Regions from separate parts of the Citrobacter braakii genome, predicted to be linked through region 1. Evidence: predicted binding sites of a transcription regulator. Region 1 holds the regulator's gene; the other holds the start of a gene.
What was found. The regulator PhoB, encoded in region 1, activates phosphate uptake and scavenging genes when phosphate is short. The targets are predictions, from matches to a motif close to CTGTCATAAAACTGNCNNAT.

Region 1 (16,096 bases):
GCGATCGTGGCTACCGGTCGCCAGGATCTTACCATTGGCGATCGCCACCGCCTCGACCTGCGGGTTTTGTCTTTCGAGAGTATGAATTTTTCCGTGAGTCAGAATCAGTGTGGCAGTTTGAGACATAACAATCTCCTGAGAAACCGGTCAGGCTTTTTTCAGCCATCCGGCAAACAGACGGGTTACGATGGGCATCCAGAACCAGACCACCAGCGCAACCACACAGGCATCATTGATCAGATGCAGGAGTAACGAGCCCTTCATGGCAGGCAGCACAATGCCGGTCAACCACGGCACCAGATTGGTGCTGGGAAAAATCACCAGCAGGGTTATCAGAAACTGTTTCCAGCGCCTGGGCTGACGTACATGGGGCGCGGGCGGCGTAAACCAGAACGCCGCTTCGGTGCGGATTTCAGTTTTATCCCCTTCCGCCAGCAGCGGGGCAATCTCTTCGACCAGCACGCGGCGCGTATCGGACTGGGTCCAGTTATACAGATGCTCAAGCGTGTCGAAGCGGATAATGATGTTCCACAGATTGTTGCCATCTGCTGGACGAATCACATTCGCCCCCAGATGACCGGGAAACTCGGCCGCCACCGGCATGATTTTCCCCAGCCACTGCTCATACCGCTGCGCTTGTTCAGGCAGCAGGGTGTGAGAAATCACCAACGTCACATGTTTGTTCTGCGCCATAAAGGGTTCCTTGTTGAGAGGAAACAGGCCCGCTTAGGCCACGGAAGCAATACACAAAATCATTCATGGCGCATCGAAGCGGCAAGATTGTGTATCCCCGGAGGCTGACAAAGTGAGTGACCGGGGTACGCAAACGAAGCCTACAAAGAGGCAACATGAAGGATGAGGTGTATTTAGGCTTTACGTTCCGGCGCGCCATGCACCATGGTGTAGGCGTAATCCACGCCCATACCGTAGGCGCCGCTGTGCTCACGTACCAGATCCATGACGGCGTCGTAGGTTTCTTTGCGGGACCAGTCGCGCTGGTACTCGAGAAGAACCTGTTGCCAGGTCACAGGTACGGCACCCGCCTGTACCATGCGGTCGATAGAACGCTCGTGGGCATCCACGGACGTGCCGCCAGAAGTGTCAGTTACCACATAAACTTCGTAACCCGCTTCCAGCGCCATCAGCGCCGGGAAAGTCAGGCATACTTCGGTCCACAGCGCGGAGATAATCAATTTTTTACGCCCGGTCGCTTCCACGGCTTTCACAAACGCCGCATCTTCCCAGGAGTTCATCGAGGTGCGTTCAATTGGTTTCACATCAGGATGAACCGCTAACAATTCCGGCCAGATATAACCGCTAAAACTTTTCGTTTCCACAGAAGTATAAATCACCGGAACATTAAATATTTTCCCGGCCTTCGCTAATGCCACGGTATTATTTTTCAAAGTCTGGCGGTCAATATTCGCCACACCAAATGACATTTGCGGCTGATGATCAATAAAAATAAGCGTTGAGTTTTGAGGGTCAATCAGTTCCCGAATAGACATAGCACACCTTCTTAATCAATAAGTTAAAAGGCAACGGTCTGTATCTGCCGTCAGCAGCAGGATCCTGAATCAGAAAGCTTGTTGAGTATAGCGGGAAATTTCTAACGAGTTATTAAAGAAAACTTACCATCCAGTGAAACTATTAATTTTGTGTTGCGATATATCCTAAACAACATCAAAAAAATGCGCATGACTCATCTAATTTATTCACTGGCATTGTTTTTCTCCATTCGGTACAACAGAGGGGTTTAATTTTCAGGATATTTTCTGCTTATGCGCATCAATCTGGATGTTTTGCTAATTCTCGACGCACTTGATAAACAGGGTTCATTTGCCGCGGCGGCGGAATCGCTGTTTAAAACCCCTGCAGCACTCAGCTATATGATTCAAAAGCTGGAAAGTGATTTGAATATCGAGTTGCTTGACCGTTCCGGTCACCGGGCAAAATTTACCGACACCGGTCAGATGATGCTGGAAAAGGGACGTTTGCTGCTGAGTGCGGCAAAAGATCTCGAAAAACAGGCGGTGCAGCTGAGTTCAGGCTGGGAAAAAGAGCTGGCGATTGCGCTGGACGACTCCTTCCCTTTCGCCTCGCTGTTGCCCATTGTCGATGAATTTCACGCGCTGAATAAGCAAACCCGCCTTAACTTCACCCACCATACGCTGGCGGGCTCCTGGGAAGAGCTGACGCATAATGGAGCAGATATTATTTTGGGGGCGATTAATGAACCGCCCACGTCAGCGGCCTGGTCCTACAAAATGCTTGGCACGCTGGACAATGTGTTTGTCGTTGCGCCTGAGCATCCGCTGGCCGCAGCACCGGATGGCCTGACTAACGAACAGCTGTGCCTGCACCGGGCGATTGTCATTAGCGACAGCGCCCGCTTTTGTCATCCGTTACAAACCAATCTGATGGAGGAGCAGGCGCAGATTCGCGTTGATGATTTCCACAGTAAGGTGATGCTACTGCGGGCCGGCTTGGGCTGCGGATTTCTCCCCCGCCATATTGCTAACCCGTGGCTTGCCACGGGCGAGCTGGTGGAAAAAACGGTCATCTCATTTCGCCAAAAAGACGTGGCCTATATGGCCTGGCGCAATAACCGCGATGGACTGGCGCAGCGCTGGTGGCGGGAAACGCTACTGGCAAGCCCGGATGTTACGCGCTTATATCAATGACCCATCCACACCGAGGCGGAAATCGCCGGCAGCGTCAGGATATCCTCGGCAAGCACGCCTTTGCCCTCCTGGTGCTGCCATTGGCTGACGCTAAGTAATGGCGAGGCTGGCAGGACCACTTCACAGGCGTGGCCACGGTTAATCGCCACCAATACGCGCTGGCGGTTTAGCACGCGTACAAACACCACCACGTTATCCTCGGCGTAAATCACCTGACAACCACCATGGCGCAGCGCCTGGCTCTGGTGGCGTAATGTTGCCAGCCGCTGATACAACGCCAGCAGGTTAGCGTCCTGTTTTTCAGGCTGCCACGGGAATGGTTTGCGACAAAACGGATCGTTGTTCCCATCCAGTCCCACTTCGTCACCGTAGTAAATACAGGGCACGCCAGGCCAGGTAAACAGCCACACCACCGCCAATGGTAAACGTGCGACGTCTTTACCGAGCAGAGATTTAAAACGGGCGGTATCGTGGCTGTCGAGCTGGTTGAACATCCGCAACTGCTGCTGATGCGACAAACCCGCGCGATAGTTATCCATCCACGCCATACAGGTCTGGGCGTCAATGAATTGCGGATCGTATGAGATATCGGTATTGGCGAGAAATCCCCATATCGGGAAGGTAAAACCGCGATAGTTCATGGCGGCATCTTCCGCGTCGGCCTGCAACCATTGGCGCGCGTCGCCAAAATGCTCGCCCACCACATACGCCTCTGACTGGGTCTCTTTCGCCGCCTGCGTAATTCCGGCCACGTGCTGCAGGTTGTTGTGCGCACCACCGGCCTCTCCCAGCATATGCACCACGTCAAGACGCCAGCCGTCCATACTCCACGGCGCTTTCAGCCAGTGGCGAACGATACTGTCTTCGCCGCGATAAATTTCATTCACCAGGCTTTCAGAGGAAAAGTCCAGCTTGGGCAGGCTGGAATACCCCAGCCAGTCGAGCGCGACGCCGTCGGCTGAGAAATGATACCAGTCGCGCCAGGGGGATTGCGGATTATGGCACGCGCCATCCGTTCCCCGATTATGTCGGTCAAACCAGGCGTGTGAATCGCCGCAATGGTTAAAAACACCGTCGAGAATCAGGCGCATCCCCTGCTGTTGGGTGGTGTGACGCAGGCGCAGCAGCGCCCTGTCGCCGCCAAACTGCGGATCAACATGACGGTAATCTTCGGTATCGTATTTATGCACGCTCGGCGCGGTAAATACCGGATTCAGGTACAGCGCCGTGACGCCTAACGTTTTCAGATACGGCAGCTTTTCGCTGATGCCGTCCAAATCGCCGCCATAAAACGTGGAGCCACCGGCCTGGGCCGTAAGCGGTTCATCCCACTCGCGCCGCACAATATCGTGTCCGGCGGCATGGTGGTAATAGACGTTATCCTGAGTCGCTTCACGCGACTGGCTGCGGGCAAAACGGTCCGGGAAAATTTGGTAAAAAATCTGATCGGCGGCCCACTGCGGACCGTTATCCGGCACATCAACAGCAAACTGCTCCAGACGCGCAGGCGGAAAACGGCTGAATCCCTGCGGGGTAAACCACAGCTGACGATCGAGCCAAAGTAATTTAAAACTATAGCGTCGACGAGGCTGTCCGCTGGAGAGATCGATCGCCGCTCTCCACGCGGTCACGCCCGGTTGCGGCTGGCTGCGTTGCTTGTGCATACCCAACGAAATCTCTTCGTTATCGTTTTCTGCGCGTAGCGTCACCCGCTGGGGTGGATTTTCCCCCGCCAGCCATAATGTAATCGTCAGTTGATCTTTGTTTTGCTTAACAAATGGGGCAACCGGAAGGTGCCAGGCGTTCAACATCACGTATCCCCTTTGATGATAATGACGTCACCTTGCCATAGCGAAGTGCAGGATCACTCATCATCTTAACGTTTATTGGGGGAGGAGTGTGGGGGAGGAGAAAATTGCCGGGTAACATTAAGCTACCCGGCAAAAATATTACTGCGCTTCAGCCAGTTGGCGCTCGCGACGGCGCTTGAAAACCCAGCCGGCAAGCAGCAGGATAATCCACGCAAAGCCGACGTATAGCGAAATGCGGGTATCCGGATGATAGCCGATAAGCGCGATGATAAAGACCAGGAAAATCAGGCCAATGACGGTCGTCACAACCCCACCCGGCACTTTAAATTTCAGCGCCCTAACCTCTTCCGGCGGCAGACGACGACGGAAGGCAATTTGTGACAGCAGGATCATAATCCACACCCATACCGTTGCGAAGGTCGCCAGAGAGGCGATCACCAGGAAGACGTTTTCCGGCATGATGTAGTTTAGATACACCGCAAACAGCAGCGCGATGGTCATCACCATCACCGTCACCCATGGCACGCCACGACGCGACGTCTTGGCGAACATTTTCGGCGCGCTGCCCTGCTCCGCCATACCATGCAGCATACGCCCCACGCCAAAGACGTCAGAGTTGATGGCCGACAGCGACGCGGTCAGGACTACGAAGTTAAGGATCCCGGCGGCAAAGGTAATCCCCATATGCTGGAACGTCAGAACGAACGGGCTACCGTCAGTGCCGACCTGGTTCCACGGGTAAATAGACATGATGACGAACAGCGTCCCCACGTAAAACACGAGGATACGCATCGGTACGGAATTGATGGCGCGCGGAATAGATTTTTCCGGGTCTTTGGCTTCGCCAGCGGTAATCCCGATAATCTCAATCCCGCCGTAGGCGAACATCACCATTTGTAGCGACATCACCATGCCGAGCCAGCCGTTGCTGAAGAAACCGCCGTTGCTCCACAGATTATGGATACCGGTAGGCTGTCCGCCGTTACCAATCCCCCAAATGATGATGCCAAAACCGGCGACAATCATGATGATAATGGTGGCGACTTTAAAGAATGAGAACCAAAATTCCAGCTCGCCAAACACCTTCACGCTCATCAGGTTGATGGCGCAGATAATCAATACCACGCTGAGTACCCAAATCCAGTGCGGTACGGCCGGGAACCAGACGCCCATGTAAATACCAAAGGCAGTCACATCGGCAATGGCGACAATCAGGATTTCAAAACAGTAGGTCCAGCCGGTTATGTAGCCTGCCAGCGGTCCGAGGTTTTCCTGCGCATAGCGCGAGAAGGAGCTGGCAGCAGGGTTATGAACGGACATTTCGCCCAGCGCGCGCATAATGATATACGCCGCTACGCCGCCGATAATATAGGCCAGCAACACGCTTGGCCCCGCCATTTTGATGGCATCGGCCGAGCCGTAGAACAGCCCGGTACCAATTGCTGAACCTAATGCCATAAAGCGAATGTGCCGGGTGCTCAGCCCACGCTTTAGCTTGTTATTACTTTCCATCGATTCCTAACCTGTTAACACAATAAAAAACCACGGGGCCATGTTAATAGCCCCGTGGTTAAAACTTATTGTCAGTGATATTAGTGTGCGCTGGAGGTCACTTGTCGACCCGCTGCACGATCCCAGATAACTGCCAGGACCACCATCACGACTGTTGGCATCAACCACGCCAGCCCCTGCTCCGCCAGCGGTAAACGCTGGGTCCAGGCCGGTAACACGTCGCCAATTGCAGAAGCTTTAATGCCATCAAGGATACCAAAAATCAGGCTGATAAACATCGCAGGTGCAATGACGCGGGAAGAATTATGCCACCATGAGCGGGTAAAACTTAATACAACCAGTGCGATACATGGCGGATAGATAGCCGTCAGCACCGGAATAGAGATCTGAATCAGATGGCTCAGACCCAGGTTAGAGACCACCATCGAGAAGCCGCCGAGGATAAATACCAGCGTACGATAAGACAGTGGAACGTACTGGGCAAAGAACTCTGCGCACGCGCAGGTCAGGCCAACAGCGGTGACCAGACAGGCGATGAAAATCAACGCCGCCAGCAGGAAGCTCCCTGCGCCACCAAAGGTGTGCTGAACATACGCATGCAGAATTGCCGCGCCGTTAGCAGACTGATCGACCAGAATTGCGCTATCTGAACCCAGACGGAACAACGCGAGATACAGCAGCGTTAAGCCCACACCCGCCATCAAACCCGCCCAAACGGTATAACGGGTCAGCAGACGCGCTTCAGTAACGCCACGCGAGCGAGCGGCGTTGACGATAACAATACCAAATACCATCGCGCCCAGCGTATCCATGGTCAGATACCCGTTCACGAAGCCATTAGAAAACGCCGCAGTTTGATAGGCTTCCATCGCATTGCTGATCGGGCCTGCTGGCCAGACGATTGCGGCGACAGACAGGACCACCAGCGCCAGGATTTTCAGCGGAGCCAGGAAATTACCAACCGTATCCAGCAGTTTGCCCGGATACAGCGAAACCAGAATCACAATCGCGAAATAGACCACGCTGTAGATAAGCAGTGGCAGCGCGGAGTCACCGGTCAGCGGTGCAATCCCGACTTCGAAAGAGACCGTTGCGGTACGCGGCGTAGCAAATAACGGTCCAACAGCCAGGTAGCACACGGTCGCCAGCAGCAAACCAGCGACTTTACCGATAGGCGTGCTCAGTCGGTCCACACCACCACCGACTTTCGCCAGCGCGACAACGGTAAGTACCGGCAGGCCAACGGCGGTAATCAAAAAGCCAAAAGCCGCAGTCCAGACGTGTTCACCTGCCTGCAAACCAACCATTGGGGGGAAGATGATGTTACCTGCACCAACGAACAGTGCAAATGTCATAAATCCCAAAGCGATAATATCGCGCGATTTTAACTGATGGGTCATAAAGTCTTACTGCCTGTGGATGTGGTGTTGAAAATAATAAATTTTTGCCTTTCCCTGGGGGACAATACAGCGGCATTTTTGCTCAATTCCAGCGGGAAACACTCCCAGACTGGCGCGGCGAAGAATAGTTTTTCGATTTACCGCGTAAATGCAGTCGGTATGACAGCACCTGGAGCGCAATTTAAACGCTTATAACGTTTTAAAGCAAGGTGGGATCCCAAAACCAGAACAATATAGCGATATGAAAAATGGGGTTAGCACAAAACACCATTTCATGGAAAAAGGTATGGGTAATAGTTCGAACAAAAAACAACCAAACGTCGTAAAATTCAGGATGGTTATATTGACCGCATAGAAAAAGCCAGCTTGCGCTGGCTTTTGGAAAGATTATCTTACGAATGCGCCTTAACCGTTAATTTTGGCAATTAAACGTTCCGGGATCACGAAACTAAATCGCGTCCCAACGCCTGGTTCGCTTTCGATATTCAAGCGACTGTCGTGATGATGCAGCGCATGCTTAACGATGGCCAGACCAAGTCCGCTGCCGCCCGTTTGCCGCGATCGCGCCTTATCCACACGATAAAAACGTTCGGTTAAGCGTGGAATATGCTCGGCGGCAATGCCTGGACCGTTGTCTTCCACGCAAAACTCCGCCCCCGACGCCACATGCTGCCAGCGTACGGTAATGTGCGTTCCCGCTGGCGTATGGTTCACCGCGTTGTAGACGAGATTCGAGATAGCGCTACGCAACTGCTCCTCGTTACCCCGCACGTTCAGGCTGTTATCAACATCAAAGGTAAACGTATGTTTTTGCTGGCTCAGCGTTTGCGCTTCGTGTTCGAGCACGCGCAGCATCATGGGCACATCGACCTTCTCATTCAGCAGTAGCGTCGGAGCAGCCTCAATTTTTGACAGCGTCAGCAGCTGTTTCACCAGCCCTTCCATGCGATACGTTTGTTCGCGCATGGTATGCAGCGCTTTTTCACGCGTCGTCCCTTCCAGCGGATGCTCCTGCATCATTTCCAGGTACCCTTGTAACACCGTCAGAGGCGTACGCAGTTCATGGCTGGCGTTGGCGAAAAAGTTACGTCGTGAACCTTCCAGTTGATGCATCTGGGTAACGTCGCGCGCCACCATCAGCAGTTGCTTATCGGTATAGGGCATCACGCGAATTTCCAGATGCCGTCCGGTATTGAGTACCAGATTGATCGGTCGGCTAAAATCGCGCGTTTTCAGATATTGTGTAAATTCCGGGTAGCGCAACAGGTTAAGAATATTTTGCCCGCTATCGTCCGGCCAGCGCAGTCCCAGAACCTGCTGAGCCAGTCCGTTACACCAGAAGATACCGCCTTCTTCAGTGGTCAGCACCACCGCGTCGGGTAGCGATTCCGCCCCGCTGCGAAAACGTTTAATCAGATTACCCAGTTCACGACGGCGCTTTTTGTTGCGCAGTTGCATTTGATGCAGCCCGTACAGCAACGGCTCCCAACTGCCTCGCCCCGGCGGCGGCGTCATGCTTCTGTCGACCCATAGCCACCAGGACAAACGTAATAAATTCCAGAAATGCCAGATAAGCAGGCCCGTTACCGACGCCAGTAAAAACCAGGGCAGGTAACCGAAAAAAGCGCTAAGGATAAATGCCGGTATGCAGCACAGGATCAGCTCCAGTACCAACCTTTTCCATGACAATCGTTCTAGCAAACGTCTTACTCCCTATACGGCCTATTCCTTCAGGCCCTGATTCTTGTCAGTCAGAAGCGGGTTGAAAAACGATATCCCGTCCCGCGAACCGTCTGCACCATACGATCGTGTCCGCTGTGCTCCAGCGCCTTACGTAAGCGGCGGATGTGCACATCCACTGTCCGGTCTTCCACGTACACATTGGTTCCCCAGACATGATTGAGGAGTTGCTCGCGACTGTAGACACGCTCGGGATGAGTCATAAAGAAGTGCAACAGTTTGAATTCGGTCGGCCCCATATCCAGCGGATCCTCGCCGGTCATCACGCGATGCGAGGTGGGATCAAGGCTTAGCCCCTGCATCTCTATAACCTCTTCCACCGCCATCGGTGAAATACGACGCAGAACTGCTTTAATACGCGCCACCAGCTCCTTGGGAGAAAAGGGCTTGGTAATATAGTCATCCGCGCCGGTTTCCAGCCCCCGGACGCGATCTTCCTCTTCCCCCCTCGCCGTCAGCATCATCACCGGGATATCCCGCGTCATCGCTTCGCGCTTGAGATGTTTAATAAACTGTAGACCCGAGCCGCCGGGAAGCATCCAATCAAGCAGGACGAGATCCGGCCAGGGTTCATTGAGTTGGTTCACAGCACTGTCATAGTCTTCGGCTTCAACGGGTTGAAATCCGTTTTGCTCGAGCACGAAGCAGACCATTTCACGAATTGGAGCTTCATCTTCTACGACCAGAATACGTCTCGCCATGATTTGCCCTGTTTGTAATTAAATCGTTTGCCATCAATACAGTGCCATTATGCGTCAGTTTTATGACAGATTTATGAAAAGATAGTCCAGGTTTAACGCAGCCCGGCGAATTATGACAGCCCGGAGACAAGATATTCCCACTCGTGAAGGGTTATAATCCCCGCCATTGTTTTACCGTCATGGAACTCTTATGCGCATCCTTCACACGTCTGACTGGCATCTGGGCCAAAATTTCTACAGCAAGAGCCGCGCCGCCGAGCATCAGGCCTTTCTCGACTGGCTGCTGGAAACGGCACAATCCCAGCAGGTGGATGCCATTATTGTGGCAGGCGATATTTTCGATACCGGCTCACCGCCTAGCTATGCCCGTGAGCTGTATAACCGTTTTGTCGTCAATCTGCAGCAAACCGGCTGTCATCTGGTGGTGCTGGCAGGCAACCACGACTCTGTCGCCACGCTCAATGAATCCCGCGATATTCTGGCGTTTCTCAACACCACGGTGGTTGCCAGCGCTGGCCATGGGCCGCAGATACTGCCGCTACGCGACGGTACGCCGGGGGCGATCCTGTGTCCGGTGCCTTTTTTACGTCCGCGCGACATCATCACCAGCCAGGCTGGGCTGACAGGACAAGAAAAACAGCAGCATTTACTGGGCGCAATCACCGACTATTATCAGCAGCAGTATCAGGATGCCTGCACGCTGCGCGGCGACCACAATCTTCCCATCATTGCGACCGGGCATTTGACCACCGTCGGAGCCAGTAAAAGCGACGCCGTACGTGACATTTATATCGGTACGCTGGACGCCTTCCCGGCGCAAAACTTCCCACCGGCAGACTACATCGCGCTGGGACATATTCACCGGGCGCAGGTTATCGGCGGCACGGAACATATTCGCTACTGCGGCTCGCCGATTGCCCTCAGTTTTGACGAGTGCGGCAAAAGCAAATGTGTACATCTGGTGAGCTTTGACGCGGGGAAACTTAGCGCCGTTGAAAATCTCACCGTGCCGGTTACGCAGCAGCTTGCGGTACTGAAAGGCGATTTAGCCGCCATTACTACCCAGCTTGAGCAGTGGCGCGGCGTGCAGCAAGAGCCACCGGTGTGGCTGGATATTGAAATCACCACCGACGACTACCTGCATGATATGCAACGTAAGATCCAGGCCTTAACCGAAGATTTACCGGTAGAGGTGCTACTGGTGCGCCGCAGTCGTGAACAGCGCGAACGCATTATGGCCAATGAACGACGTGAAACGTTAAGCGAGCTGAGCGTGGCAGAGGTTTTTGACCGCCGCCTGGCGCTGGAAGAACTCGAAGAACCGCAGCGTGAGCGGCTTAACCAGCTGTTTAGCGCAACCTTACAAACGCTCGCCGGGGAGGCTGAAGCATGAAAATTCTCAGCCTGCGCCTGAAAAACCTCAACTCCCTGAAGGGAGAATGGAAAGTCGATTTTACGGCAGAACCGTTTGCCAGCAACGGGTTATTCGCCATCACCGGACCAACGGGTGCGGGAAAAACGACCCTGCTGGACGCAATTTGCCTTGCGCTGTACCACGAAACGCCGCGCCTGAATACCGTGTCACAGTCGCAAAACGACCTGATGACCCGCGACACCGCGGAGTGTCTGGCCGAGGTCGAGTTTGAGGTGCGGGGCGAAGCCTACCGCGCATTCTGGAGCCAGAACCGGGCACGCAATCAGCCGGAGGGCAATCTGCAGGTCCCTCGCGTAGAGCTGGCCCGCTGCTCCGACGGTAAAATCCTCGCCGATAAGGTCAAAGATAAGCTGGAGATGACCGCCGAGCTTACCGGGCTGGATTACGGACGTTTTACCCGTTCGATGCTGCTGTCTCAGGGGCAGTTTGCCGCATTTCTCAATGCCAAACCGAAAGAACGCGCCGAGCTGCTGGAAGAGCTGACCGGCACTGAGATCTACGGCCAAATCTCCGCCATGGTATTTGAAAAGCACAAATCAGCGCGTACGGAACTGGAAAAATTGCAGGCCCAGGCCAGCGGTGTTGCGCTGTTAACGCCAGAACAGCTGCAATCCCTGACAGAAAGTTTGCAGGTACTTACTGACGAAGAAAAACAATATCTTACCTGCCAACAAGCCCAGCAGCAGCACCTCAACTGGCTCATGCGGCAAAATGAGCTACAGGCGGAGATAAACCGCCACCAGCAGGCATTACAGGCTGCACTTCAGGCGCAGGAAGACGCGCAGCCGCAACTGGCGGCGCTGAGTCTGGCACTCCCGGCCAGAGCGTTACGCCCACACTGGGAGCGAATCCAGGAACAAACGGCTACGATTGACCGTACGCGACAGAAGATTCAGGAAGTGAATGCTCGCTTACAAAGCAGCTTAGCGCTGCGCGGACGTATTCGTCAGCAGGCACAAACGCAGTCAGCCGCTATGCTCGCCGGACAGCAAACGTTAACCGACTGGTTGAAGGAACATGACCGCTTCCGCTTGTGGAGTAGCGAACTGGCAGGATGGAAAGCGCTGCTGGCCCAACAGTCCGACGCCAGCGTCCAACTGCGCCAGTGGCAGCAGTTGCGAGAGAACGACACGCGCAAGCTCGATGCGCTGGCGCTTCCCACGCTGACCCTTTCGGTACAACAGGTAACGGAAGCGCTGGCGCAACATGTGCAGCTTCGTCCGTTACGCCAGCGGCTGAGTAATCTGCACGGGCAAATCGCCCCGAAGCAAAAGCAACTGGCGCAGCTACGCGCCACGCTTGTGCAGCGTCAGCAGGAGCTGGCCCAGCGCAATGCGGTGCTTACAGAAAAGCGTCAGCGCTATAAAGATAAAAATCAGCAGCTTGCCGATGTGAGAATCATTTGCGAGCAGGAAGCCCGCATCAAAGATCTGGAAAGCCAGCGGGCACTATTGCAATCCGGCATGCCTTGCCCACTTTGCGGCTCCACCACGCACCCGGCGATTGAGCGCTATCAAACGCTCGAACTGAGTGTGAATCAGACACGGCGTGAAGCGCTGGAAAAAGAGGTCAAAACGCTTGCCGATGAGGGTTCAACGCTACGCGGTCAACTCGAGGCGATAACCCAGCAACTTCAGCGCGATGAACGCGAAGTACAAACGCTTTCTCAGGAAGAGCAAGCACTTACTCAAGAGTGGCAGACCGTCACCGCCAGCCTCAACGTGACGCTGCAACCGCAGGATGACATCGCCCCGTGGCTTGCCGCCCAGGAAGAGCACGAGCAGCAGCTTCACCAGCTGAGTCTGCGTCATACCCTGCAAGCGCAAATCACCGCACACACAGAGCAGATTACTCAGCTCCAGCAGCATATTGACCAGCGTCAGGCAACGCTAACCGCCGAGCTGGCCCGTCATGGTCTGTCCCTTCCGGCCGAGGGTGAAGTCGCCTCATGGCTGAGCGAACGGGCGAACGAAGCGCAAATGTGGCAGCAGCGCCAGAACGAACTGACTGAATTACAGGCTCGAATCGCCCAGCTTGCGCCGGTGCTGGAAACGCTGCCTGAAACCGATGCGCTTGGTGAAAACATTGAGAATCTGTCGCTGGAAAACTGGCGGCAGGTGCACGACGATTGCCTCTCTTTACAGGGGCAGTGGCAAACCTTACAGCAGCAGGAGACGCAGGAGGTTCAGCGCGCTGCAGAAATTCAGGCGCAGTTTGATACCGCATTGCAGGCCAGCATCTTTGCCGATCGCGACGCCTTTGTTGCCGCCCTGCTGGATGAAGAGACCTTTAACCGCCTTGAACAATTGAAGCAATCACTGGAAAGCCAGCGACAGCAGGCGCAAACGCTGCTTAATCAGGCGCAGCAGGCGCTGGCGACTCATCAACAACAGCTACCAATCGGGGTGGATCTCACGCTCACCGTGCAACATCTTCACGACGCGCTGGCGCAACTCACCCAGCAGCTACGGGAGAACACCACTCGTCAGGGCGAAATTCGCCAGCAGCTCAAGCAGGATGGAGAAAACCGCCAGCAGCAGCAGGCGCTGATGCTCGAGATTGCGAAAGTCGCACAGCAGGTCGAAGACTGGGGCTATCTGAACGCGCTGATCGGCTCGAAAGAGGGAGATAAATTCCGCAAGTTTGCCCAGGGGCTGACGCTGGATAATCTGGTCTGGCTTGCCAACAACCAGTTGACCCGTCTGCACGGTCGCTATCTGTTGCAGCGCAAGGCCAGCGAAGCGCTGGAGCTGGAAGTGGTTGATACCTGGCAGGCCGATGCCGTGCGTGACACGCGTACGCTTTCCGGCGGCGAGAGCTTCCTCGTGAGTCTGGCGCTGGCGCTGGCGTTGTCCGATCTGGTCAGCCACAAAACGCGAATTGACTCCCTGTTCCTCGACGAAGGTTTCGGCACGTTGGACAGCGAAACGCTGGATACCGCCCTGGATGCGCTCGATGCGCTCAACGCCACTGGCAAAACCATTGGTGTCATCAGCCACGTTGAAGCGATGAAAGAACGCATTCCGGTACAGATCAAGGTCAAAAAAATCAACGGACTGGGCTACAGCAAACTCGATAAAATGTTTGCAGTTGATGCCTGATAGCAGTTCGGCTCCTGGAGGCCGGATATGCGCCAGCGCTATCCGGCACGGCACATAGCACGATCGTGAATACACAAAGACGGATATGAAATGGCATTCCACTTCGCTTATCCGCAAGCTATCTCTATTGGCGGCGAACGTTCGCCGCTATGGCGCACATCGTGCGTCTTTCTTGTTGGCAGGTGGTATGAAAAAAGTCATTTTCTCTTTAGCTCTGGGGACATTTGGGCTGGGCATGGCCGAGTTTGGCATCATGGGTGTACTCACCGAGCTGGCGCGGGACGTGGGAATTTCCATCCCTGCCGCTGGCCATATGATTTCGTTTTACGCTTTTGGCGTGGTGCTGGGCGCGCCTATTATTGCGCTCTTTTCCAACCGCTTTTCTCTCAAGCACATTCTGCTGTTTCTGGTCACGCTGTGCGTGATCGGCAACGCCATCTTCACCCTCTCCTCCTCATATTTAATGCTGGCGGTGGGCAGGCTGGTTTCCGGCTTTCCACACGGCGCGTTTTTTGGCGTTGGCGCGATTATCCTGTCGAAGCTGGCCCGTCCGGGAAAAGTCACCGCCGCCGTCGCGGGCATGGTTTCGGGTATGACCGTTGCTAATCTGATTGGCATTCCCATCGGCACCTGGCTGAGCCAGGAATTTAGCTGGCGCTACACGTTTCTGCTGATAGCCGTCTTTAATATCGCCGTGATGGTCTCGATAACTTTTTGGGTACCCAACATCAGCGATGAAGCAAAAGGGAAACTGCGCGAACAATTTCACTTTTTGAAAACCCCCGCCCCGTGGCTCATCTTTTCCGCCACCATGTTTGGTAACGCCGGGGTTTTCGCCTGGTTCAGCTACGTCAAACCGTACATGATGTTCATCTCCGGCTTTTCCGAAGCGCTGATGACCCTCATCATGATGCTGGTGGGATTGGGAATGGTGTTGGGAAGTCTGCTGAGCGGTCGCCTTTCTGGCCGCTATACGCCGCTGCGTATTGCGGTAATAACCGACTTTGTAATTGTGCTGGCTCTGCTGCTGCTCTTTGCCTTTGGCGGGATCAAAGCCGCGTCGCTGATCTTCGCCTTTATTTGCTGCGCGGGCCTGTTTGCCCTGTCGGCGCCGCTGCAAATTTTGCTGCTGCAAAATGCTAAAGGGGGTGAGCTGCTGGGTGCGGCAGGAGGGCAAATTGCCTTTAATCTCGGCAGCGCGATTGGCGCCTGGTGCGGTGGTATGATGCTGACGCTGGGCTTTGCCTACAACTACGTGACGTTGCCGGCGGCGCTGCTGTCGTTTTCTGCAATGTCGTCGCTGCTGCTCTACGGTCGCCTGAAGCGCAGCGTATCCCGGATGACTCCCGTTGCCGGATAGCCTCTGCGCTACCCGGCAACGCGAACATTACTCCTGCGGCCACAACCAGGCCGCGCCGCGCACGCCGCTGGAGTCACCGTGCAGCGCCTTGCGTAGAGGCGTTTCGCACTCGCCGCCAAAGACAAACTGTTTAATCAACGTTGGTACGTTTTGATACAGTCGGTCGACATTGCTCATTCCACCGCCCAGCACGATTACATCCGGATCGAGAATATTCACCACATGTGCCAGTGATTTCGCCAGACGCAGCTCGTACCGACTCAACGCCTGTTCCGCCTGGGCATCCCGGGCATTAACAAGACTGATAATTTCACTGCCCTTGAGCGACTTACCGCTCAGACGCTGGTAGTCG
Region 2 (16,096 bases), 2.1 Mb from region 1:
GCGATACCAGCGGCGGAAGGTACCGAAAGAGTACTTCGGCAGCGTACGGCGATGGTCGATTTTTAGCGCGTAATCCAGCAACTGACGCACCGGTTTGAGTGAGGTGGCGGTATTCACTATCGGGGCGAACGGTGTGGACACGCTACCCATCAAATCGGTATGGCTTAAGACGAAGTTACGCAGCGACGGACGCGTAGTGTCGTATTTGGCGCGCGCGCGTTGGATGATATCGCCAATCTTCACATCTGACGGACAGGCCACTTCGCAGCGCTTACAGTTGATGCAGTATTTCAGCGCATCGTCATATAACGCGCCATCTTTCAGGCGCAGACGCTCACCGTCCGGTCCGGCCTGTTTAGGACCAGGGTAGTTCGGATTGACGCGACTTACCGGGCAGGCCGTGGTGCACACCGTGCATTTGATACAACTTTCAAAACGTGTGTCGCTCATTGCTGGCCTCCTGCACGTTTCGCAATATGATGTGCGGCGTGTAAGGCGCTAACAGCGCACACGCCGCCTCCGCAACCCTGGGCGATAGGGTCGAATCCGCCGAGAACGGAACCGATGGCATACATGTTCTCTATCGTTTGTCCCGCCAGCGACGGGCGCAGCCCGGCATCGGTCGTAACGCCAAATTGCTGCCACGGTTGTGGGTCGAAGACGTCACGCTCATACCACTCGGCGCGCGTGGCGGTTTGCTGTACATCCAGCCCCAGGATAGGTTCGTAGATGGCCTCACGCGTGGCGACCAGCCCGCTGCTGAAGAAGCTGCCGCTGGCGAGCACGGCGAAACGTGGCCGCAAAGGAATATCGGCATGATTACGGGTCCAGATTTCGCTGACCACGCCGTCCTGACAGGTGATTTTCTTCACTTCATCACCCGGCATCCAGACGCCGCCCTGGCGCACAAACTGGCGCTGCAATTTGTTATGCAAACGCATACCCAGTACCGAAGGCGGTAGGGTCGGTAACAGCGTCAGCGAGCAGGGGAGGCGCTCGTTAAGCCATTGCCAGAGCTGTTCATCCGCCAGACCGAAGCAGGCCGGCATAATTATCATGTCGCAGGTTTTTGCTACTGGCAGTAAAGCGTCATAGAGCAGCGACCATTTATCTTCGTTATCCAGCAGGCGCGCAATATTGACGGCGCGAAACTCGGTCGGGTTATCACGCAGGACATCCAGCTCAGGCAGATCGATTTCTGCCGTCTCGACGCTGAGATTGCGTTGACGCAGCGACGCCGCGGCGAGATGTGCCTGAAAATCCAGTAAACCGCTAATACCTACAACGCAGATACGCTGCGCGGACAGCGGCCAGACCGGAACTTCCGGGGAACTTAACCAGGTTGAGCGCAGCGTTCCCAGCGGGGTGATGCGTTGATGTGACTGATGTACCTTGCCTTGCAAATGCGTTCCGCATTCTTCCAGCAGATTTTGCGCCTGCTGGGCCAGCTCCAGGACGTTGTGCGTTCCGATGGTGCTGTACGGGTGCGCGGGTGCCTGAGTGCGCAGCGCATTCAGGCCTGCTTCTATATCCGTCACCGGTTGGCCATCGGGTAAGTTGCTGAGCAAATCCAGTGAGCCGGAGGAGAAATGCAGGGCGCTTTGGCCGCGAGTGACAATCGTGCAGCGTAAACCGCTTTTTTGCAGTTGCAGGCCGCACAGTAGTCCGGCCAGGCCGCCGCCGATAATGACGGTATCAAATTTCATCCTGGTGCTCCTTTTCCAGACCGCACAATCCCTGATAGACCCAGCGTGTGAATTCGCTTTCGCGCAGCGCATCTCCCCAGGCGATAGGCTGCACGCCTTTCCAGCGTTCATTGAGGAAATCGGAAAGCTGAGTGATAGATTGCGCGGCGGTGGTGACATTAAAACGTTGCAGCAAACCTGCGGCGCGGCAGGCACACAATTCGCCCTGGCAGGTCCCCATTCCAACACGGGTACGGCGACGCAAATCCAGCAGGCTGTTGACGGTCAAATTCTCGACGGCGTACTGCACTTCACCTGCAGTGACCGCTTCGCATTCACAGACCAGGCTGCGGTGCTGACGACCTTCGCTAAGCCACGCAGGGGTGCGATCGCCGTGACGGTAGACCGCTGAGCCGCGCAGTGGCGCGGGCAACGAGATCACGCGTTTGAGCGTATGCTCGGTCGATTCTTGTGAGCCAGGCAGCGCCGTGTCTGCCGTTGTGCAAGGTTGGGTATTGCCCAGTTTACGGCAAACGGCATCGGTGGCCCACTCTGCCATCAGGCGGTAGGTCATCAATTTGCCGCCGGTAATGGTGATAAACCCGTCCAGTCCGTCACGCTGGGCGTGATCGAACAGTACAATCCCACGGCTGACGTTACGTCCACTTGGATCGTCGTCGCTGGCTACCAGAGGACGCACGCCGGAGTAGGCGCGTAAAATGCGCGTTTTCGCCATAATCGGCGCCAGTTTTTCGCCTTCACGCAGCAGTATATCGACCTCTTCTGCGGTGACGCGGTTGCTGTCGATATCATCGTAATCAATGTGCTGTGAGGTGGTGCCAATCAGCGAAATGGTATCACCGGGCACCAGGATATCGGCGTCAGACGGCTTACGACAGCGGTTGATGACATGCTGGTTAATGCGGTGATCCATAATCAGCAGCGAACCTTTGGCCGGGAACATACGGATGCTCAGATCGGCATATTCCGCAATGCGCTGGCCCCAGATCCCGGCGGCGTTGACGACTACCGGTGCATGCAGAGACTGCATCTCACCCGTCAGATGATTGCGTACGTTCACGCCGCAAACCGTTGCCCCTTCACGAATCAGTCCCGTCACTTCATGCGCCGTTAAGATTACTGCGCCATGCTCACGCGCATCCAGCATGTTGGCGGCGGTTAAGCGGAAAGGATCAACCGTGCCGTCCGGCACTTTTACCGCGCCAATCAGCTGTGGGTTGACGGAAGGTTCGATAATGCGCGCCTGCTTAGGGTCAATTGCTTCTGCGCGAATACCGGCCTCTTCACAGGCGCGAATAAAGGTTGCCTGGAAGGAGAGTTCATCTTCCGGCAGGGTAATAAACAGACCGTCCGTCGGCTCAACGCAATGACGGGCGATACGTTTGAGAATTTGGTTTTCGCTGATGCACTCCCGGGCAGATTCAGCGTCGGTGACGGCGTAGCGTGCACCGCTGTGCAGCAGACCGTGGTTACGTCCGGTCGCCCCTGTGGCGATATCGTGGCGTTCCACTAAGATGACGCGCAACCCGCGCAGCGCACAATCGCGTGCGATCCCTGCACCTGTTGCTCCTCCACCAATGATAATCACGTCACTTGTTTGCGAGTCGCGAATTTTCATTGTTTTTCCTCACAGTTCGTTTTTTATCATTTAGCCACATAAAAAACATGGATTGTTTGATTTCGCGCATAATCGCTCATTATTCGAAAATGAAACGTGATTTCGTGCGCCTTTATGAACATTTGTCATAAATCTGTAACAATATGTGCAGCGTTTCACATTTTTGTTATGTATCTTTCCTTAACATCGCGGCCACACTGGGAGCGGTAGGGTAGTAATGACGAACTGCAGTGTTTACTTCGAATGAAAGACGGCCACGGAGGCTACACTATGTTGAGCATTTTTAAACCAGCGTCACACACGGCGCGTTTGCCTGCAGCGGAGATCGACCCGACATATCGTCGATTACGTTGGCAGATCTTTCTGGGGATATTCTTTGGCTATGCCGCGTACTATCTGGTACGTAAGAACTTTGCCCTTGCGATGCCGTATCTGGTTGAGCAAGGTTTCTCGCGTGGCGATCTGGGTTTTGCGTTATCCGGTATCTCCATTGCTTACGGATTTTCGAAATTCATCATGGGGTCCGTTTCGGATCGCTCGAATCCGCGCGTTTTCCTGCCAGCGGGTCTGATTCTGGCCGCCGCAGTCATGTTGTTCATGGGCTTTGTGCCGTGGGCGACTTCGAGCATTGCGGTTATGTTTGTGCTGCTGTTCCTCTGCGGATGGTTCCAGGGAATGGGGTGGCCGCCGTGTGGTCGTACCATGGTGCACTGGTGGTCGCAGAAAGAGCGTGGGGGCATTGTCTCCGTCTGGAACTGTGCGCACAACGTGGGCGGTGGTCTGCCTCCTCTGTTGTTCCTGCTGGGTATGGCCTGGTTCAATGACTGGAAAGCGGCGCTGTACATGCCTGCTTTCGGTGCGATCGTCGTCGCGCTGTTTGCTTTTGCTCTGATGCGTGATACGCCGCAGTCTTGTGGCCTGCCGCCTATCGAAGAGTACAAGAACGACTACCCGGACGATTACAACGAGAAAGCGGAAGAAGAGCTGACTGCGAAGCAGATCTTCATGCAATACGTACTGCCGAACAAACTGTTGTGGTACATCGCTATCGCCAACGTGTTTGTTTATCTGCTGCGCTACGGCATCCTGGACTGGTCCCCGACCTATCTGAAAGAAGTGAAACATTTCGCGCTGGATAAATCATCCTGGGCCTACTTCCTGTATGAGTATGCGGGTATTCCGGGCACGCTGCTGTGCGGCTGGATGTCGGATAAAGTCTTCCGTGGCAACCGTGGTGCGACCGGCGTGTTCTTTATGACGCTGGTGACTATCGCGACTATCGTCTACTGGATGAACCCGGCAGGCAACCCGAACGTGGATATGGCTTGTATGATTATCATCGGCTTCCTGATCTACGGTCCGGTAATGTTGATTGGTCTGCATGCGCTGGAACTGGCACCGAAAAAAGCGGCGGGTACGGCGGCTGGCTTTACCGGTCTGTTTGGTTATCTCGGCGGTTCCGTAGCGGCGAGCGCCATTGTTGGCTATACCGTTGACTTCTTCGGTTGGGACGGCGGCTTTATGGTGATGATTGGCGGTAGCGTGCTGGCGGTTATTCTGCTGGTGGTCGTCATGATTGGCGAAAAACGCCATCACGAAGAGATCGCACTGAAGCGTAACGGGGGCTAATAGATGAAAACCACATTGAAAAGTCTCAGCGTGGCGCTAATGCTGACAGGTATTGTGGTGAGCAGCGCGGCGGTTGCCGCAGAAAAAATCGTGATTGCGCACCGTGGCGCCAGCGGTTATCTACCGGAGCATACGCTGCCAGCAAAAGCGATGGCTTATGCTCAGGGGGCTGATTACCTGGAACAGGATTTGGTGATGACCAAGGACGACCATCTGGTTGTCCTGCATGACCACTACCTTGACCGCGTCACCGATGTTGCCGAGCGTTTCCCGGATCGTGCGCGTAAAGATGGGCGCTACTACGCTATCGACTTTACGCTGGATGAGATTAAATCGCTGAAATTTACCGAAGGCTTTGATATCGAAAATGGCAAAAAGGTCCAGACCTACCCAGGGCGTTTCCCGATGGGTAAATCTGATTTCCGTGTGCACACTTTCGAAGAAGAGATTGAGTTCGTTCAGGGATTAAATCATTCAACCGGTAAAAACATTGGCATTTACCCGGAAATGAAAGCGCCGTGGTTCCATCATCAGGAAGGGAAGGACATTGCGGCTAAAACGCTGGAAGTGCTGAAAAAGTACGGGTACACCGACAAGAATGACAAGGTTTATCTACAGTGTTTTGATGTCGCAGAGTTAAAGCGCATTAAGAATGAACTGGAACCGAAGATGGGGATGGATCTCAATCTGGTACAGTTGATTGCGTACACTGACTGGAATGAAACTCAGGAGAAAAAGCCGGACGGTAGTTGGGTTAATTACAACTACGACTGGATGTTTAAACCGGGTGCCATGAAGCAGGTTGCGCAGTATGCGGACGGCATTGGGCCGGACTATCACATGCTGATTGATGAGAAGTCGAAGAAAGGCAATATCTCGTTAACGGGCATGGTACAGGACGCGCATCAGAATAAGATGGTGGTGCATCCTTATACCGTTCGTGCCGATCAACTGCCGGATTACACCACTGACGTAAACCAGCTGTATGACATTCTGTATAACAAGGCGGGCGTTGACGGGCTGTTCACCGACTTCCCCGACAAAGCAGTGACATTCCTGAATAAAGAGTAATGGCACAAGGTCTGTGATGCACCTCCGGTCACAGGCCTGGTTGGATCAAACGTTATTAACGGCTAGATAAGGCCGTCTGCCGTCAACGTGGCCATACCTGCCTCCAGGAGAAATAAAGAGCTGCCGTCCATCGGCGGCTCTTTTTTAGTCGTAATTTTTATCCCGCCACGCGTTACAGCTCTATTTCAATATCGCCTTTTGCCCGACAGCAGCAGGGCAAAATTTCACCTGGCTGAATGAAGGCCAGAGGTTCGGCAATCCAGTCGACCTGTCCCGCTACCAGACGGGTACGGCAGGAGCCGCAATAACCTGCGCGGCACTGGTATTCAACTTCAACATTGTGCGATTCGAGCGCGGCAAGCAGGGAAGGGTGTTCATCCTGGCACAGCAGTTGTGTGCCAGAGATGCGCAGAGTAACGCGGCCCATCAGAGCTGGAAGTTACTCAGGTCGTCGGTATCGACTTCCGAATCGATCTGGCCGACCAGGTAAGAGCTGACTTCCACTTCCTGCGGCGCAACCTGCACGTTATCAGACACCAGCCAGGTGTTGATCCATGGGATTGGGTTAGAGCGGGTCTGGAACGGCAAGTCGAGTCCGACAGCCTGCATACGGATGTTGGTGATGTACTCAACGTACTGGCACAGAATATCTTTGTTCAGGCCAATCATTGAGCCGTCACGGAACAGATAATCCGCCCACTCTTTTTCCTGCAGCGCGGCCTGTACGAACAGGTCGTAACATTCTTGTTTACACTCTTCGGCGATTTCCGCCATTTCCGGATCGTCCACACCGCTGCGCAGTAGATTCAGCATATGCTGGGTCCCGGTCAAATGCAGGGCTTCATCGCGGGCGATCAGGCGAATAATTTTCGCGTTGCCTTCCATCAGTTCGCGTTCGGCGAAGGCGAAGGAGCAGGCGAAGCTGACGTAGAAGCGGATCGCTTCCAGCGCGTTCACGCTCATCAGGCACAGATACAGCTTCTTCTTCAGTTCACGCAGGCTTACGACAACCGTTTTACCGTTAACGGTATGCGTGCCTTCGCCCAGCAAATGCCAGTAGCTGGTCATCTCAATCAATTCGTCGTAATAGCTGGAAATGCCTTCCGCGCGTTTCTGGATCTGCTCGTTGGTGACGATGTCATCAAACACCACCGCCGGATCGTTCACGATGTTACGAATGATGTGGGTGTAGGAACGGGAGTGGATCGTTTCTGAAAACGCCCATGTTTCCACCCAGGTTTCCAGCTCAGGGATCGAGATTAACGGCAGCAGCGCCACGTTCGGGCTACGTCCCTGAATGGAGTCCAGCAGCGTTTGATACTTCAGGTTGCTGATGAAGATATGCTTTTCATGTTCCGGCAGCGCCTGGAAGTCGATGCGATCGCGAGAAACATCAACTTCTTCCGGACGCCAGAAGAAAGAGAGCTGCTTTTCGATCAGTTTTTCGAAGATGTCATATTTTTGCTGATCGTAGCGGGCGACGTTCACCGGCTGGCCGAAGAACATCGGTTCCAGAAGTTGGTTATTTTTCGTCTGTGAAAAAGTGGTGTATGCCATTGATGTGAATCCTTTGTGGGATGAGTGCCGGATGGCGTTACAAGCACCCTTTCCGGCCTACAAACCAAGCTACTGTAGGCCGGGTGAGCCTGGTGCCACCCGGCATCGTTCATCAGATCTTACATGCGCCGCTTTCGCAGCCATCGTCCTGAATGGACGGCACCAGATCGTCCTGAGAATCTTCCGCACCGTCACGGGTGTTTTGATAATACAGCGTTTTGACACCAAATTTGTAGGCGGTGAGCAGGTCTTTCAGTAACTGCTGCATCGGTACTTTTCCGGATGGGAAGCGCGACGGATCATAGTTGGTGTTGGCGGAAATCGACTGATCGATAAATTTCTGCATGATACCTACCAGCTGCAAATAGCCATCGTTGTTCGGCATTTCCCACAGCAGTTCGTACGCGTCGTGCAGGTGTTCGTAGTCCGGCACGACCTGGCGCAGAATACCGTCTTTCGACGCTTTGATGCTCACATAGCCGCGCGGTGGTTCAATACCGTTGGTGGCGTTAGAGATCTGCGAAGAGGTCTCCGATGGCATCAGGGCTGACAGCGTGGAGTTACGCAGACCGTGCGTTTTGATGGATTCGCGCAGTTGTTCCCAGTCCAGATGCAGCGGCTCGTTGACAATAGCATCGAGATCTTTTTTATAGGTATCGATCGGCAGAATACCTTTGGAGTAGGTCGTTTCGTTAAACCACGGGCACGCGCCTTGCTCTTTCGCCAGCTCGTTAGAGGCTTTCATCAGGTAATACTGAATGGCTTCAAAGGTTTTGTGAGTCAGGTTGTTCGCGCTGCCGTCAGAATAACGCTTACCGTTTTTCGCCAGCCAGTAGGCGTAGTTGATCACGCCAATACCCAGCGTACGGCGACCCATCGCGCCGCGTTTGGCGGCAGGAATCGGATAATCCTGATAATCGAGCAGCGCATCCAGCGCGCGCACCGCCAATTCGGCCAGCTCTTCCAGCTCGTCCAGGCTGTTGATAGCACCGAGGTTAAATGCGGACAGCGTACACAGCGCAATTTCGCCGTTTTCGTCGTTAACGTCGGTCAGCGGTTTGGTCGGCAGGGCGATTTCCAGGCACAGGTTAGACTGGCGCACCGGAGCGACAATTGGATCAAACGGGCTATGGGTGTTGCAGTGGTCAACGTTCTGAATATAGATACGCCCGGTAGAGGCACGTTCCTGCATCATCAGAGAGAACAGTTCAACGGCTTTCACGCGTTGCTTGCGGATACTGTCGTCGTTTTCATATTTGGTGTACAGACGTTCGAATTCGTCCTGGTCAGCGAAGAACGCATCATACAGGCCCGGGACGTCGGACGGGCTGAACAGCGTGATGTCGCCGCCCTTCAGCAGACGGGTGTACATCAGTTTGTTGATCTGTACGCCGTAGTCCATGTGACGCACGCGGTTGCCTTCGACGCCACGGTTGTTTTTCAGGACCAGCAGGCTTTCAACTTCCAGGTGCCACATTGGGTAGAACAGCGTTGCAGCACCGCCGCGTACGCCGCCCTGGGAGCAGGATTTTACCGCGGTCTGGAAGTGCTTGTAGAACGGAATACAACCGGTGTGGAACGCTTCTCCGCCGCGGATCGGGCTACCCAGCGCACGGATGCGACCGGCGTTGATACCGATGCCGGCGCGCTGGGAAACGTATTTCACAATCGCGCTGGAGGTGGCGTTGATGGAGTCCAGGCTGTCGCCGCACTCGATCAGTACGCAGGAGCTGAACTGACGGGTAGGGGTACGCACGCCAGACATAATCGGCGTCGGCAGCGAAATTTTAAACGTAGAAACGGCGTCGTAGAAACGTTTTACGTATTGCAGACGCGTTTCACGCGGATAGTTAGAGAACAGGCAGGCCGCTACCAGAATGTAGAGGAACTGCGCGCTTTCATAAATCTCACCGGTAACACGGTTTTGTACCAGGTATTTACCTTCTAACTGCTTCACCGCAGCGTAGGAGAAGGTCATATCACGGTCGTGTACGATGAACGAGTCCATCTGCTTGAACTCTTCTTCCGTGTAGTCTTCCAGCAGATGATTGTCGTATTTGCCCATTTCAACCATTTTCACGACATGGTCGAACAGTTTCGGCGGTTCAAACTCGCCGTAGGCTTTTTTGCGCAGATGGAAAATCGCCAGGCGAGCAGCCAGGTACTGATAATCCGGTGCCTCGCGCGAGATCAGGTCGGCGGCAGCTTTGATGATTGTTTCATGGATATCGGATGTCTTGATACCGTCATAAAACTGAATGTGGGAGCGCAACTCGACCTGAGAAATCGATACGTTATTCAGTCCTTCTGCCGCCCAATCCAGAACTCGGTGGATTTTGTCGAGATTGATGCGCTCTGTACTACCATCACGCTTTGTCACCAGCAGACTCTGATTCATGTGGTTTTTTACCTGTCCGTGAAAGAAAAAATATCCCCCATATTATCCACAAAGTCATGTTGTGACTAAGTCTGTGGATAAATACTATATGTAGGGGTTGTTTGATAAAGTAGACGCTATATGGTGAGTATTCTAGTAGGGATTCTTTTCAGTACAAGAGTTGATTTTGAGGTTAAATTGAGGTTGCAAAAGGGTAATAATCGCTAAGTGCGCGTCTTATAAGGCCTGGCGAGGATGTCAATAATTGAGAAAAAAAATAGAAAATTTGATCGAGTGCTGATTTCTTCATCTAAGGCAAGGTAAGTTCTTATGACCTGGCGCAAAAATTGCCCTGACGATCCTACTCAGGATTGGTAGGCGATGCGCAGGCCCGAAAGCTGCGCACTATCAGGCACTGTGCCGGATTGCGGCGTTGCACGCCTTATCCGGCCGGGTGGAGGGGGTTAATCTGCTTGCGCGGTAGTGTGTAGCATATAGTTCACATCAACGCCGGGGCCGAGTTTAAAACTGTTGGTGATCGGGTTGTAGTGCAGGCCGGTCATATGACGCTCTTTCAGCACGGTCTGGTCAACCCACTCTAACAGTTCAGCCGGCTTAATGAATTTTTTCACATCATGCGTGCCTTTCGGCACCATACGCAAAATATATTCCGCGCCGACCACCGCCATTAGCCAGGATTTGCCGTTGCGATTAAGCGTGGAGAAAAACACTTCGCCGCCCGGTTTGACCAGTCTGGCGCAGGCCCTGACCACCGACTGCGGGTCCGGTACGTGCTCCAGCATTTCCATGCAGGTCACAACGTCATACTGATGCGCATGTTTTTCCGCATGTTCTTCAACCGTTTCTTGAACGTATTCCACCTGGATACCACTCTCCAGCGCATGCAGTTTTGCTACCTGTAACGGTTCAAAGCCCATGTCCAGACCGGTGACGGTTGCGCCTTCGCGCGCCATGCTTTCTGCCAGAATGCCGCCGCCGCAGCCGACGTCGAGTACCTTTTTACCAAACAGGCCGCCTGAGCGCTCCGTGATATAGCCCAGGCGCAGCGGGTTAATACGGTGCAGTGGCTTAAATTCACCCTCAAGATCCCACCAGCGTGACGCGACTGCTTCAAACTTGGCAATTTCTTCCTGATCAACGTTGTGAGTTACCGGAGGTTTTTCGGCATTCATTGGGGCTTCTACTCCTAAATTTGCGATGCAAATGAGTATATCAGCCTGACGGGATGAATAAAGCCTCTGTCAGGGGGGAATCCATTTACCTGAATCTGCACGGATGTGTTATAATTTGCGACCTTTGAATCCGGGATACAGTAGAGGGATAGCGGTTAGATGAGCGACCTTGCGAGAGAAATTACACCGGTCAACATTGAGGAAGAGCTGAAGAGCTCCTATCTGGATTATGCGATGTCGGTCATTGTTGGCCGTGCGCTGCCGGACGTCCGAGATGGCCTGAAGCCGGTTCACCGTCGCGTACTTTACGCCATGAACGTATTGGGCAACGACTGGAATAAAGCCTATAAAAAATCTGCCCGTGTCGTTGGTGACGTAATCGGTAAATACCACCCTCATGGTGATACCGCCGTTTACGACACCATTGTTCGTATGGCGCAGCCATTCTCCTTGCGTTACATGCTGGTAGATGGTCAGGGTAACTTTGGTTCTGTCGATGGCGACTCCGCAGCGGCGATGCGTTATACGGAAATCCGTATGTCGAAAATCGCCCATGAGCTGATGGCTGACCTGGAAAAAGAAACGGTGGATTTCGTCGATAACTACGACGGCACCGAACAAATTCCTGACGTCATGCCAACCAAAATTCCTAACCTGCTGGTGAACGGCTCGTCCGGTATCGCGGTAGGTATGGCAACCAACATTCCGCCGCACAACCTGACGGAAGTGATCAACGGCTGCCTGGCATACATTGACGATGAAGACATCAGCATTGAAGGGCTGATGGAACATATTCCGGGTCCGGACTTCCCGACCGCCGCGATCATCAACGGTCGTCGTGGTATTGAAGAAGCCTACCGTACCGGCCGTGGCAAGGTGTACATTCGCGCGCGCGCGGAAGTCGAAGCGGATGCCAAAACTGGCCGTGAAACCATCATCGTCCATGAAATTCCGTATCAGGTGAACAAAGCGCGCCTGATCGAGAAAATCGCCGAGCTGGTAAAAGACAAACGCGTTGAAGGTATCAGCGCGCTGCGTGACGAGTCTGACAAAGACGGTATGCGCATCGTGATTGAAGTGAAACGCGACGCAGTCGGGGAAGTGGTTCTGAATAACCTCTACTCCCAGACCCAACTGCAGGTTTCTTTCGGTATCAACATGGTTGCGTTGCACCATGGACAGCCGAAAATCATGAACCTGAAAGATATTATTGCTGCGTTTGTACGTCACCGCCGTGAAGTCGTAACCCGCCGTACTATCTTTGAACTGCGTAAAGCCCGCGACCGTGCGCACATCCTTGAAGCACTGGCGATTGCGCTGGCGAACATCGATCCGATCATCGAACTGATCCGCCGTGCGCCGACCCCGGCAGAAGCGAAAGCAGCGCTGGTCGCGCGTTCGTGGGAGCTGGGTAACGTTTCTGCCATGCTGGAACGTGCCGGCGATGATGCCGCGCGTCCTGAATGGCTGGAGCCGGAATTTGGCGTGCGTGACGGTCAGTACTACCTGACTGAACAGCAGGCCCAGGCCATTCTGGATCTGCGTTTGCAGAAACTGACTGGCCTTGAGCACGAAAAACTGCTCGACGAATACAAAGAGCTGCTGGAGCAGATCGCTGAACTGCTGCACATTCTGGGCAGCGCCGATCGTCTGATGGAAGTCATCCGTGAAGAGATGGAGCTGATTCGTGAACAGTTCGGCGACGCACGTCGGACCGAAATCACCGCGAACAGCGCTGACATCAACATCGAAGATCTGATTAGCCAGGAAGATGTTGTCGTGACCTTGTCTCATCAGGGCTACGTGAAATATCAGCCGTTAACCGATTACGAAGCGCAGCGTCGTGGCGGTAAAGGCAAATCTGCAGCACGAATTAAAGAAGAAGACTTTATCGACCGCCTGCTGGTGGCCAACACCCATGACACGATCCTCTGCTTCTCCAGCCGCGGTCGTTTGTACTGGATGAAGGTTTATCAGTTGCCGGAAGCAAGCCGTGGTGCGCGTGGACGTCCTATCGTCAACCTGCTGCCACTGGAAGCTAACGAACGTATCACCGCAATTCTGCCAGTACGTGAGTACGAAGAAGGCGTCAACGTCTTCATGGCAACCGCCAGCGGTACCGTGAAGAAAACAGCGCTGACCGAGTTCAGCCGTCCGCGTTCAGCCGGTATCATTGCGGTTAACCTGAACGAAGGCGATGAGCTGATTGGCGTTGACCTGACGTCTGGTAGTGACGAAGTTATGCTGTTCTCTGCTGCCGGTAAAGTGGTGCGCTTCAAAGAGGGGGCTGTTCGTCCGATGGGACGTACCGCGACCGGCGTACGCGGTATCAAACTGGCGGAAAGCGACAGCGTGGTATCGCTGATCGTTCCGCGCGGTGAAGGTGCTATCCTCACCGTTACCCAGAACGGCTACGGTAAGCGTACGGCGGCGGAAGAGTATCCGACCAAGTCTCGTGCGACCCAGGGCGTTATCTCCATCAAAGTCACCGAGCGCAACGGTTCCGTTGTCGGCGCAGTGCAAGTTGAAGATACCGACCAGATCATGATGATCACCGATGCAGGTACGCTGGTGCGTACTCGCGTGTCGGAAATCAGCGTGGTAGGGCGTAACACCCAGGGCGTTATCCTCATCCGTACTGCGGAAGATGAAAACGTTGTGGGTCTGCAACGCGTTGCTGAACCGGTTGATGATGAAGAGCTCGACTCCATCGACGGTAGCGCTGCTGAAGGGGACGAGGATATCGCGCCTGAAGCGGAAAGCGATGACGATGCAGCGGACGACGCTGAAGAGTAATTAAGACGTGATAAAAAGGGCCGGAAATATCCGGCCCTTTTTTTTAATTCATTCGCTCTACTATCATCGCAATGCCCTGACCGCCGCCGATGCACAACGTGGCCAGTCCAAGCGTTTGATCCCGTGCCTGTAGCGCATGCAGCAGCGTCACCAGTATTCGCGCGCCGCTGGCGCCGATAGGGTGTCCCAGCGCAATTGCCCCACCGTTGACGTTAACCTTTTGCGGATCAAACCCCAGCGTTTTACCAACGGCAAGAAACTGAGCAGCAAATGCCTCGTTAGCTTCGATCAGATCGATATCAGAAAGCTGTAAGCCGCTCAGTTGCAGTGCCTTCAGCGTGGCGGGAACCGGCCCCATCCCCATCATAGCCGGAGCTACGCCGCCACTGGCCCAGGCTTTGATCCGCGCCAATGGCTTCAGCCCAGCCTCCAGTGCTGCGGACTCTTCCATTACCACTAATGCCGCTGCACCGTCGTTGATCCCCGAGGCGTTACCTGCGGTGACGGTTCCTGCTTTATCAAAGGCTGGACGCAATGCGGCGAGGCCTTCGGCCGTCGAGTCTGCTTTGGGGAATTCGTCACGCTCAAAGATGATGGTTTTCTTCCGTGATGACACGCTGACGGGCACGATTTCAGCCTCAAATGCGCCAGACTCGATTGCGGCAACGGCTTTACGCTGCGACTGTAGAGCCAGTTCATCCTGCATTTCGCGGCTGATGCCATACTCTTTGGCAACATTTTCTGCAGTGATCCCCATGTGGTAACCATGCTCGGCGCAGATCAGGCCATCGCGCAGAATCACGTCGGACAATTGCCCATCACCGAGGCGATAGCCCCAGCGGGCTTTTGCGTCTAACAGGTAGGGGGCCAGGCTCATGTTTTCCATCCCACCCGCGACGATCGCCTGGGCTTGTCCGGCCTTGATAGCGAGGGCGGCAAGCGCCACGCTTTTCAGGCCAGAGCCGCACACTTTGTTGACGGTAAAGCCGCAAACGGTGTCGGACAGGCCGCTTTTTAATAATGCCTGACGCGCTGGGTTTTGCCCGAGTCCTGACTGCAGCACGTTGCCCATAATCACCTCGTCCACGCGCTGTGGGTCAAGGTGCGCGCGTTCAAGAGCGGCTCTAATGACGATTGATCCAAGCTCGACGGCACCCGTAGTTGCCAGTGCGCCGTTAAAACTGCCGATTGCGGTACGTGCCGCGCTGACGATGACACAGTTTTTCATTTTTCAGTTCCTTTAATTAAGTTGTTGCCGTCAGAACAAGGTCAATCCAATAACAAAAATGACGCCGGAGAAGAGCAGGGCGGTGATGCAGTAGCCCATAATGTCGCGTACTCCGAGACCGGCGATGGCCAGCGCGGGTAGCGCCCAGAACGGTTGTGCCATGTTCATCCACTGCTCACCGTAGGCGATGGCCATGACTGATTTGCCAAGATCGGCACCCAGCGCCTGAGCGGCAGGCATGACGAACGGTCCCTGAATAACCCAATGGCCACCGCCGGATGGCACGGCAAAGTTAATCAGGGCTGAACTGAAGAAAGTCATCAGTGGGAAGGTATCTTTGTTGGCAACGTTGATGAAAAATTCAGTAATGAGCCCACCGAGGCCGGAGTGCTCCATCATCAACTGAATACCGGCATAGAAGGGGAATTGCACCAGAATCCCGGCGGTACTCCGTGCGGCAGCACTAACGGCACGCATATAGGCCATCGGCGTTTTGTGCAGCAGCAGACCGGCAATCATAAACATCAGGTTGACGGTGTTGATGGTGATGTTGAAACCTTTCTCGGCAAAGTAGATACCCAGATAGGCAATCCCTAATGCACCGATGAGCAGCGCCAGAATGCGGCTCTCTTCCAGTTTTTCAGATGGCGGCGCATCCGGCGGCAGTTTCTTTTGAAAATCAGCTTCTTCCAATAAAAGTTTTGGATCGATGCTCACCACATCTGAAGGTTTTGGCGTCATCATCCGGGTGATAAACGGCATCACCACAATCAGGCCGAGCGTGATGAAAATATTGAAGCCGGTGAACAGGGTATCCGCGACAGGAATGAGGCCCGCTACGTGCTCGACCGGGTTGCCAGGCGTTGCCGCCAGCAAAGGCATTGAGCCGGAGAAGCCGCCGCCCCAGGTCAGGAACCCGAT

Region 2: a site for PhoB is predicted at 3,447-3,466, ahead of glpT (glycerol-3-phosphate transporter). Genes of this name have one in related genera too.

What each region holds. Positions count from the first base shown of each region.
Region 1 is NZ_CP045771.1:4,733,234-4,749,329, forward strand. It holds gene GFC06_RS22360 (amidohydrolase) at 1-126, opposite strand, end outside; gene GFC06_RS22365 (antibiotic biosynthesis monooxygenase) at 148-693, opposite strand; gene GFC06_RS22370 (hydrolase) at 867-1,508, opposite strand; gene GFC06_RS22375 (LysR family transcriptional regulator) at 1,782-2,684, shown strand; gene malZ (maltodextrin glucosidase) at 2,678-4,495, opposite strand; gene proY (proline-specific permease ProY) at 4,634-6,007, opposite strand; gene brnQ (branched-chain amino acid transporter carrier protein BrnQ) at 6,088-7,407, opposite strand; gene phoR (phosphate regulon sensor histidine kinase PhoR) at 7,813-9,108, opposite strand; gene phoB (phosphate response regulator transcription factor PhoB) at 9,159-9,848, opposite strand; gene sbcD (exonuclease subunit SbcD) at 10,039-11,241, shown strand; gene sbcC (exonuclease subunit SbcC) at 11,238-14,384, shown strand; gene araJ (MFS transporter AraJ) at 14,572-15,744, shown strand; gene mak (fructokinase) at 15,772-16,096, opposite strand, start outside.
Region 2 is NZ_CP045771.1:2,583,765-2,599,860, forward strand. It holds gene glpC (anaerobic glycerol-3-phosphate dehydrogenase subunit GlpC) at 1-450, opposite strand, end outside; gene glpB (glycerol-3-phosphate dehydrogenase subunit GlpB) at 447-1,706, opposite strand; gene glpA (anaerobic glycerol-3-phosphate dehydrogenase subunit A) at 1,696-3,324, opposite strand; gene glpT (glycerol-3-phosphate transporter) at 3,595-4,953, shown strand; gene glpQ (glycerophosphodiester phosphodiesterase) at 4,957-6,024, shown strand; gene yfaE (ferredoxin-like diferric-tyrosyl radical cofactor maintenance protein YfaE) at 6,197-6,451, opposite strand; gene nrdB (class Ia ribonucleoside-diphosphate reductase subunit beta) at 6,451-7,581, opposite strand; gene nrdA (class 1a ribonucleoside-diphosphate reductase subunit alpha) at 7,694-9,979, opposite strand; gene ubiG (bifunctional 2-polyprenyl-6-hydroxyphenol methylase/3-demethylubiquinol 3-O-methyltransferase UbiG) at 10,423-11,151, opposite strand; gene gyrA (DNA topoisomerase (ATP-hydrolyzing) subunit A) at 11,311-13,947, shown strand; gene GFC06_RS12010 (acetyl-CoA C-acetyltransferase) at 13,991-15,175, opposite strand; gene GFC06_RS12015 (TIGR00366 family protein) at 15,206-16,096, opposite strand, start outside.